One region of the Amycolatopsis ponsaeliensis genome, then DNA from elsewhere that is predicted to be linked to it. Evidence: predicted binding sites of a transcription regulator. Region 1 holds the regulator's gene; the other holds the start of a gene.
What was found. Region 1 encodes HspR, which represses chaperone genes until heat shock. Its sites were predicted from a motif close to ANNTTGAGTNNNNNNNACTCAANNT; they were not measured.
Positions count from the first base shown of each region.

Region 1 (4,411 bases):
CGGCGGCCAGGCCAAGGCCGATGACGTGGTGGACGCCGAGATCGTCGAAGAGGACGAGAAGAAGTGACCCACAGCTACGACGAATCCGAGAACCAGGGCCGCGGCCCCGAGGAGCCGGTGGTCGTGCGGGATCGGCGGCGGGTGGACCCCCAGACCGGGCAGGTTCGCCCGCCCGGTCCGGCCCACGCCGCGCCGGAACCGGAGGAAGCGCCCGTGGAGCACGCGGGCCCCTCGCTTGGCGAGTCCATTGTGGACGACTCGGTGTCGGTGGTATCCGACGTCGAGAAGGAGCTGGCCGAGCGCACCGCCGACCTCCAGCGCCTGCAGGCGGAGTACGCCAACTACCGCAAGCGCGTCGAGCGTGACCGCGAGGCGGTCGTGATCGGCGCGAAGGCGACGGTGGTGAACGACCTGCTGCCGCTGCTCGACGACCTCGAGCGGGCCGACCAGCACGGTGACCTCACCGGGGCGTTCAAGGCCGTCGGCGACAAGCTGATCAGCGGCCTGCAGCGCGCGGGGCTCGAGTCGTTCGGCAGCGAGGGCGAGGCCTTCGACCCGAGCGTGCACGAGGCCGTGCAGCACAACACCTCGCCGAACGTGGCAGGCCCGACGGTGACCGTGGTCATGCGCCGCGGCTACCGCTTCGGCGACCGGGTCCTGCGGGCGGCGCTGGTCGGGGTCACCGACCACGAGCCCGGCGGCCCGGCGGAGCACCCGCCCGTCGGTGGCGAGCTGCCGCTCGGCGGCGGACTCGATGACCAGCAGCAGTAAGCAGTATCCGGTTCAGCTGGAAGGAGGAGGCGCCCGATGAGTGCTCGGGAATGGGTCGGCAAGGATTTCTACCGTGAACTGGGCGTCTCCTCCGACGCCACGGCCGACGAGATCAAGAAGGCCTACCGCAAGCTGGCCAAGGAGAACCACCCGGACGCGAACTCCGGCAACGCGCAGGCGGAGCAGAAGTTCAAGGCCGTCTCCGAGGCCTACGGCGTGCTCTCCGACGCGAGCAAGCGCAAGGAGTACGACGAGGCGCGGCGGCTGTTCGGCGGCGGGGGCGGGTTCAACTTCCCCGGCGGCGGTGGCGCCGGCGGCTTCGACGTGGGCGACATCTTCGGCCAGGCCGGCGGCGCGGGCCAGCAGCAGGGTTTCGGCGGGCTCGGCGACATCCTCGGCGGGCTGTTCGGCCGCGGCCGGGCGTCGGCGGGCGCGACGGCGAACCGGCCGCAGCGCGGGGCCGACGTCGAGACGGACGTCCGGATCGACTTCGTCGAGGCGGTCAAGGGCGCGACCCTGCCGTTGCGGCTGTCGAGCCCGGCGACCTGTTCGACGTGCGGCGGCAACGGCGCGAAGCCGGGCACGTCGCCGCGGACCTGCCCGACCTGTTCCGGGTCGGGGCTGGTCAGCCGCAGCCAGGGCGCGTTCGCGTTCTCGGAGCCGTGCCGCGACTGCCGCGGTCGCGGGCAGATCATCGACGACCCGTGCCCCGAATGCGGCGGCGAAGGCGTCAGCACGCGGACTCGCACGCTGACCGTCCGGATCCCGCCTGGCGTCGACGACGACCAGCGGATCCGGCTGGCCGGTCAGGGCGAGCCGGGCCGGGGTGGCGCGCAGGCGGGCGACTTGTACGTCCGGGTGCACGTGGCTCCGCACGCGCTGTTCGGCCGCAAGCCGAAGTCGCTCGACCTGACGCTCACCGTGCCGGTGGACTTCACCGAGCTGACGCTCGGCACCACGATCACGGTGCCGACGCTGGACGGCAAGGTCTCGCTCAAGGTGCCGCCGGGCACCGCGAGCGGGCGCGTGCTGCGCGTGCGCGGCAAGGGCATCGCCAAGCGCGACGGTTCGCAAGGTGATCTGCTCGTCACCCTCACCGCGGCGATCCCCGCCAAACTGGACGACAAGGCGCGCGAAGCACTGCAGGCGTACGCCGAGTCGATGGCCGGGCACGACCCCCGGCCCGAGATCACTGAGCTGCTCGAAGGCAGGTGAGTGGGATGTTCGGCGGGATTCCCCAGGAGGGGGACGAAGAGACCCCGGTGTTCGTCATCTCGGTGGCGGCACAGCTCGCCGGGATGCACGCTCAGACGTTGCGCACCTACGACCGGCAGGGTCTGGTGTCGCCGGGCCGCACGTCCGGCGGTGGGCGGCGCTACTCGATGCGGGACATCGCGCTGCTGCGCGAAGTCCAGCGCCTGTCGCAGGAAGACGGCGTCAACCTGGCCGGCATCAAGCGCATCATCGAGCTGGAGAACCAGGTCGACGCGCTGCGGGCCCGGCTCGCCGAGCTGACCGAAGAACTGGCCGCGGCGTACGTCGCGGGCGAGCAGGCCGCGGCGGCGGCGCACGCGTCCTACCGCCGGGACCTGGTGCCGCTCAACCAGCAGACCGCGATGGTGGTCTGGCGGCCCAAGCGCCGCTGACGTCCTGATGCACCGAAGGCCTCCCCGGGTGACCGGGGAGGCCTTCGTGCGTCAGAGGTCCAGCCGCGGCCAGGCCGCGAGGTCCCGCAGCATCCGGCGATCGTGCGTCGCCACGACCACCGCGGCCGGGGTTTCGAGCAAGGCCTCGGTCAGCTCCTCGACGAGCGTCGCCGACAGGTGGTTGGTCGGCTCGTCGAACACGAGGACGTCCGGGCGGCCGGCCAAGTGCAGGGCCAGGTCGAGCCGCCGCTGCTGGCCTTGGGACATGCGGCCGACCGGCGTGCGCAGGGCTTCGGCGTCGAGCAGGCCCATGGCCGAAAACGGGACGCCCGCACGCTCGAACAGCCGGCGAGCGGTGAAGTCTTCCGGCCACGCCGGGACTTCCTGGCCGATCAGGGCCACCTTCGCGCCGGGCAGGTGCCGGACCCAGCCGGTCGTCGGCGTGAGCTCGCCGGCGAGCGCGGACAGCAGCGTCGACTTGCCCGCGCCGTTCTCGCCGGTGACGAGCAGGCGGTCGCCGCGGTCGAGGGACAGCGTCACCGGTCCGGTGAGACGACCGGCGACGCCGACGTCGTGCAGGCGGACCAGAGCTCGAGCGCCGGAGCCGAGATCGGGCCACCGCAACGACAACGGCGGCTCGGGCACGGTCACGCGGTGCGCCTCCAGTGCCGCCCGCTCCCGGTTGAGCGCCTGGACGACGCCGGGTGCGCGGGACTGGCGCTGGTGCCGTCCGGTGCCCTTGTCCGGCCGCCAGCCGGTGCTGAGCCGGTCGCGCGCCTGCGACACCGCGAGCGTGAGCTGCCGGTGCGTGTCCTGCTGCTCCTCGAATTCCTGCATCCAGCGGTCGCGGTCGCGGCGGCGGCCGTCCTGCCAAGCCTGGTAGCCGCCGGCGTAGCTGCGCGGGCGGCCGTCCTGGCTGGGGTCGAGGTCGAGGAACTCGGTCGCGACGTCGCCGAGCAGCGCGCGGTCGTGGCTGACCAGCGCGACACCGCCGTCGTGGCCGCGCAGGCGCTCGGTGAGGAAGGCGAGGCCACCGGCGTCCAGGTGGTTGCCGGGCTCGTCGAGGAGCAGGAAGTCGTGCCGCGCGCCGAGCAGGCAGGCCAGGCGCACGCGGTAGCGCTGCCCGACCGAGAGCGTGCCGAGCTCGCGGGTCCGGTCGGCGCAGGCGCCGAGGGCTTCGAGGGCGACGTCGACGCGACGTTCGGCATCCCACGCGTCGAGGCGTGTGGCCGTGTCGAGCGCGGCGGCGTAGCGGTCTTCGGCGAAGTTCTCGGTTGCCGCGTCGAGCGCTCGCAAGGCGTCGTCGGCGTCGCGCAGGGCTTCGGTGGTCAGTGTGCCGACGGTCTCGCCGGACCGGAAGGGCAGCGCTTGCCGGGCGACGCCGACGGTGCCGGTCCGGTGGACGGTGCCGTGGTCGGGCGCCCGGAGCCCGGCGAGGACGTGCAGCAGCGTGGTCTTGCCACGCCCGTTCTCGCCGACGATCGCCAGCCGGGACCGGGCCGAAACGGTGACGCTGACGTCGTGCAGGACACGACGGGAGCCGAGCGTGACGCCGACGCGCTCCGCGCGCAGGTGGGCGTGTTCGGGCAGGAGGGAAGTCAAGGGATGCTCCGCAGCTCTGGAGGGAGCCGGGCAGCACGAGAGGGGCCGCCCGGCAGGCCGGAACGGCGGGCAGGGAAAGGAGATCGGTGCGCCGCCGTCAGCGGCGGCTGCGCAACCTCGCGAAGACGGCGAAGGAGAACTTCATGATCACGAGGCTAACGCGGCGCTGAGGCCCGGCCAACCGAATTTCGGCGCGGGGACGATCGGCCGGCTGGGCGTGCGGGCGAGCTGCGAGGGCGGCAGCGCCGCAGCCAAGCGAGCCACAGCCAGGCCGCTGCCGGTGGCCGGACCGGAGGCATCCCGGCGAGCTGCGAGGGCGGCAGCGCCGCAGCCAAGCGAGCCACAGCCAGGCCGCTGCCCGTGGCCGGACTGGAGGCATCCCGGCGAGCATC
Region 1 is NZ_JAPZLD010000010.1:67,201-71,611, forward strand. Features, by position in the region: gene dnaK (molecular chaperone DnaK) at 1-67, shown strand, start outside; gene grpE (nucleotide exchange factor GrpE) at 64-771, shown strand; gene dnaJ (molecular chaperone DnaJ) at 808-1,986, shown strand; gene QQ657_RS16835 (heat shock protein transcriptional repressor HspR) at 1,992-2,417, shown strand; gene QQ657_RS16840 (ABC-F family ATP-binding cassette domain-containing protein) at 2,469-4,019, opposite strand.

Region 2 (4,411 bases), on a different contig from region 1:
ACACCCGGGGTCGCGGTCCGCTGGGTCGACGCGGGCAGCGACGACTCCGGCAGGTGACGCGGCCGGCCGAGGTAGTCCGGAAGGTCGGCATCGTCGATCGTGAGCGGCAGGGTGGCCTGGTCGAGCGCCACCTTCGTCGCGATCTTCCGCAGCACCTTCGCGATCGTGCGGTTCGCGTCGCGCACGCCCGCCTCGCGGGTGTACTCGGCGGCGATCCGGCTGAACGCGGCGTCGGTCAGCGCGACGTCGTCCGTGCTCAGGCCGGCGCGCTCCAGCTCCCGGGGGAGCAGGTGGTCGCGGGCGATGGTGACCTTCTCGTGCTCGGTGTAGCCGTCCAGCGTGACGAGCTCCATGCGGTCCAGCAGCGGGCCGGGGATGGTCTCGAGCGCGTTGGCCGTCGCCAGGAACACGACGTCGGACAGGTCCAGCTCGACCTCGAGGTAGTGGTCGCGGAACGTGTGGTTCTGCTCCGGGTCCAGCACTTCGAGCAGCGCCGCGGTCGGGTCGCCGCGGTAGTCGGCGCCGACCTTGTCGATCTCGTCGAGCAGCACGACCGGGTTCATCGAGCCGGCTTCCTTGATGGCGCGGACGATCCGGCCGGGCAGCGCGCCGACGTAGGTGCGGCGGTGGCCGCGGATCTCCGCCTCGTCGCGGATGCCGCCGAGGGCGACGCGGACGAACTTGCGTCCCATGGCCTTCGCGACGGACTCACCCAGCGACGTCTTGCCGACTCCGGGAGGGCCCGCGAGGGCGAGCACCGCGCCGGACCGACGTCCGCCGACCGGGCCGAGACCCGATTCCGCGCGACGCTTGCGCACGGCCAAGTACTCGATGATGCGTTCCTTGACGTCGTCCAGGCCCGCGTGGTCGGCGTCGAGCACCGCACGCGCGGCGGCGATGTCGTAGATGTCCTCGGTGCGCTCGTTCCAGGGCAGCTCCAGGACGGTGTCCAGCCAGGTGCGGATCCAGCCGCCCTCGGGGGACTGCTCGGACGTGCGGTCCAGCTTGTCCACCTCGGCCAGCGCGGCCTTCTTCACGGCGTCGGGCAGCTCGGCGCCTTCGACGCGGGCGCGGTAGTCGTCGTCCTGCGCGGTGCCGTCGAGCTCACCCAGCTCCTTGCGGATGGCCTCGAGCTGGCGGCGCAGCAGGAACTCCTTCTGCTGCTTCTCCATGCCCTCGGCGACGTCCTTGCGGATCGTGTCGGTGACCTCGAGCTCGGCCAGGTGCTCCTTGCTCCACTCGAGCGCCTTCTCCAGGCGCGCGCTGACGTCGAGCGTGGTCAGCAACTCGACCTTCTGGTCGGTGTCGAGGTACGGCGCGTTGCCGGACAGGTCGGCGATCGCGGAGCCGTCTTCGACCTGCTGGACGGCGTCGATCAGCTGCCAGCCGCCGCGCTGCTGGAGGATCGAGATGACGACGGCCTTGTACTCGGCCGCGAGCTGCGCGGTCCGGTCGTCCGTGGTCTCGGTGGCGTCCTCGGCGTGCACCCAGCGGGCGGCGCCGGGGCCGTCGGCCATCCGGCCGACGAGCGCGCGAGCGGTGCCGCGCAGCAGGACGGCGGCCTTGCCACCGGGCACGCGGCCGATGCGCTCGACCGTCGCGACGGTGCCGAACTCGGCGTATTCGCCGTGGACGCGCGGGACGATCAAGACCTCGGCCTTGCTGCCGCCGGTCGACCGGATGCCGGGGAAGGACGCTTGGCTGGGGGTGTTGGCCTGGGCGGACTCCACCGCGGCCCGCGTCTCGGTGTCGGTGAGGTCGAGCGGGACGACCATGCCCGGCAGCACGACGTCGTCATCGAGCGGGAGCACGGGCAGGAGGCGGGTGTCGGACATGTGCACTCCTCGGGTAGTTGAGTCTGCCTAGCTCAACTCTCCGATGGGTGTGTTTGTTTCCGAGAGTGCGTTCGCCCACAGCGATCAGCAAATATGCAGGTCAGAGGCTTGGCCGACGCGCGACGGCGCACCAGGCGAAGGGCCGCGTCTCCGTTTCGATCGCGTTCGGCGGCTCGTCGGGACGCCAGTCCGGCAACGATGTCATCCCCGGCGGGAGCAACGGCCAGCCGCCGAACCAGGGGAGCAGTTCCTCGGCCGAGCGCAGCCACGCGGGGTTCGACGTGTCGCGGTAGGCGTCGATGAATCGTTTCACCTCCGCGGCACGCGCCGGCGGGGCGTCGTCGCGGCAGGTGCCGTGCGTCAACGCCAGCCAGCTGCCCGGTGCGAGCTTCGACCGGTACGTCGCCATCAGGCCCTCGGGATCGTCCGAAGGCCCGACGAAGTGCATCACCGTGATCATCAGCAGGCACACCGGCCGCGACCAGTCGATCAACGACGTCGTCACGTCGTCCGCGAAGATCGCGGCGGGCCGGCGGATGTCCTTCTCCACCAGGCCGGCCCAGTCCGTCGCGCCTTCCTTCTCCAGGATCAGCCGCGAATGCGCGGCCGCGACCGGCTCGTAGTCGACGTAGACGACCGACGCGCGTTCGCCGGCAGGCAGCCGGTCGCGGACGATCTCGTGCACGTTGCCCGCGGTCGGCACGCCGGAGCCGAGGTCGACGAACTGGCGGACCCCGGCGTCCATCGCCGCCGAGACCACCCGGTTCATGAACGCCCGGTTCTGCCGCGAGATCGGCCGGATCAGCGGCCACACCTTCTCGACGCGCCTGCCGAACTCGCGGTCGACCGCCCAGTGGTGGTCGCCGCCCAGGTACCAGTCGTAGACGCGGGCCGCGGACGGCTTGTCGGTGTCCACCCCGGCCGGGGCGATCGGCGCTTTTTCGCTCATCCACCGGGCCTTTCCGCGATGCCGCACCACGCGTACGGGCGGGCTTCCGCCTCCAGCGCGTTCAGCTTCCGGTCGGGCCGCCAGTCCGGCAGGTGCACGATGCCCGGCTCGAGCAGCGGCCAGTCGCCGAACAGCGGCTCGATCTCCTCGCGGTCGCGCAGCCAGACCGGGTTGCTCGTCTTCCGGTACTGCTCGACGAACCAGCGCAGCCCGGCCAGGGTCTCGCCGGTCCCGTCGCCCTCGCTCATCTGCGAGATCGCCAGCCAGCTCCCGGGCGCGAGCTTGTCCCGGTAGGCCTTCAGGAGGCCGATCGGGTCGTCGTCCGGGCCGACGAAGTGCAGCACCGCCATCATCATCAGGCAGACGGGCTTCGAGAAGTCGATGAGCCGCGTCGTCTCTTCGGCGCGCAGCACGGCCTTCGCGTCCCGCATGTCGGCCTGGACGATGCCCGCCCAGTCCGTCGCCGCCTCCTCTTCGAGGATCAGCGTCGCGTGCGCGACCGCGACCGGCTCGTAGTCGACGTACACGACCTTCGCGTCGTGGTCCTCGGGCAGCTCGGCCTCGACGACCTCGTGCACGTTCCCGGCCGTCGGGACCCCGGAGCCGAGGTCGACGAACTGCCGGATCCCGGCCCGCAGCGCCGCCCGCACCGCGCGGTTCATGAACTCGCGGTTCTGCTTCGACCCGGGGCGCACCAGCGGCCACTGCTGCTCCATGCGCCTGCCGAACTCGCGGTCCACGGCCCAGTTCTGCGTGCCGCCCAGGTACCAGTCGTAGATCCGGGCCGCGGACGGCTTCTCGGTGTCGACGCCCTCGGGTGCTCTCGGCGCGGAATCCCGCTGATCGGTCACGTCCGGCTCCCCTCACTGCTCCGGGAGCCAGCCTATAAGGACTGACGACCAGGGGTAATCCGCCAGTCGTTCACCGAACGGCCGGTCGACGCTGCCAGTACGTCCACAGCGGGCGGTACCCCTGCGCGTACCAGAACGGCGTCGACAGCGGGTTCGCCGCGGCGTGGTGCAGCAGGACGACGTCGGCACCCTCCTCGTCGAGGACGTGGTGGGCGTGGGTGGCCAGCGCGGTACCGACACCGGACGACCGCGCCTCCTTCGCGACGGCCAGCGAAGACAGGTAGCCGACGCGGTCCGCGGCGACGCGGTCGCTGATCCAGCCGGTCTCGCTCGGGTGCTGGACGTTCACCATGCCGAGCGGGCGGCCGTACAGCTCCGCGATCCACACCGCGGGCTCCGGCCGGTTCAGCTTCTCGGCCAGGTCCTTGGACAGGATGTCCTCGACGCCCTCGCGCCAGTTCACCGTGCCGTACTGCGCGTCGTAGGAGTGCAGCTCCATGCCGAGCGCGACGGCGGTCTCGAGGTCGCCGGGCTCGCCGCGGCGGATCTTGACGCCGGGGGTGCCGAGCGGCGTCGCCGGGACCATCCGCTCGGACGGGCGGACCGCGACCACCCGCAGCGGGGCGAACCCGTGGTGCAGCAACTCCCGCGCGCCGGCGCCGTCACGGCTGGCGCGCGGCACCACCGCCGCGGTCTCGGTGTCGCCACGCTCGGCGACCGCGCGCAGATGTTCATCCCATCGGGTGAGGAGGGCGTCGAGGACGGCCGCGGGCTGC
Region 2 is NZ_JAPZLD010000039.1:67,612-72,022, forward strand. Features, by position in the region: gene lon (endopeptidase La) at 1-1,835, opposite strand, end outside; gene QQ657_RS41345 (SAM-dependent methyltransferase) at 1,936-2,784, opposite strand; gene QQ657_RS41350 (SAM-dependent methyltransferase) at 2,781-3,635, opposite strand; gene QQ657_RS41355 (GNAT family N-acetyltransferase) at 3,706-4,411, opposite strand, start outside.
Region 2: a site for HspR is predicted at 1,850-1,874, ahead of lon (endopeptidase La). Genes of this name have one in related genera too.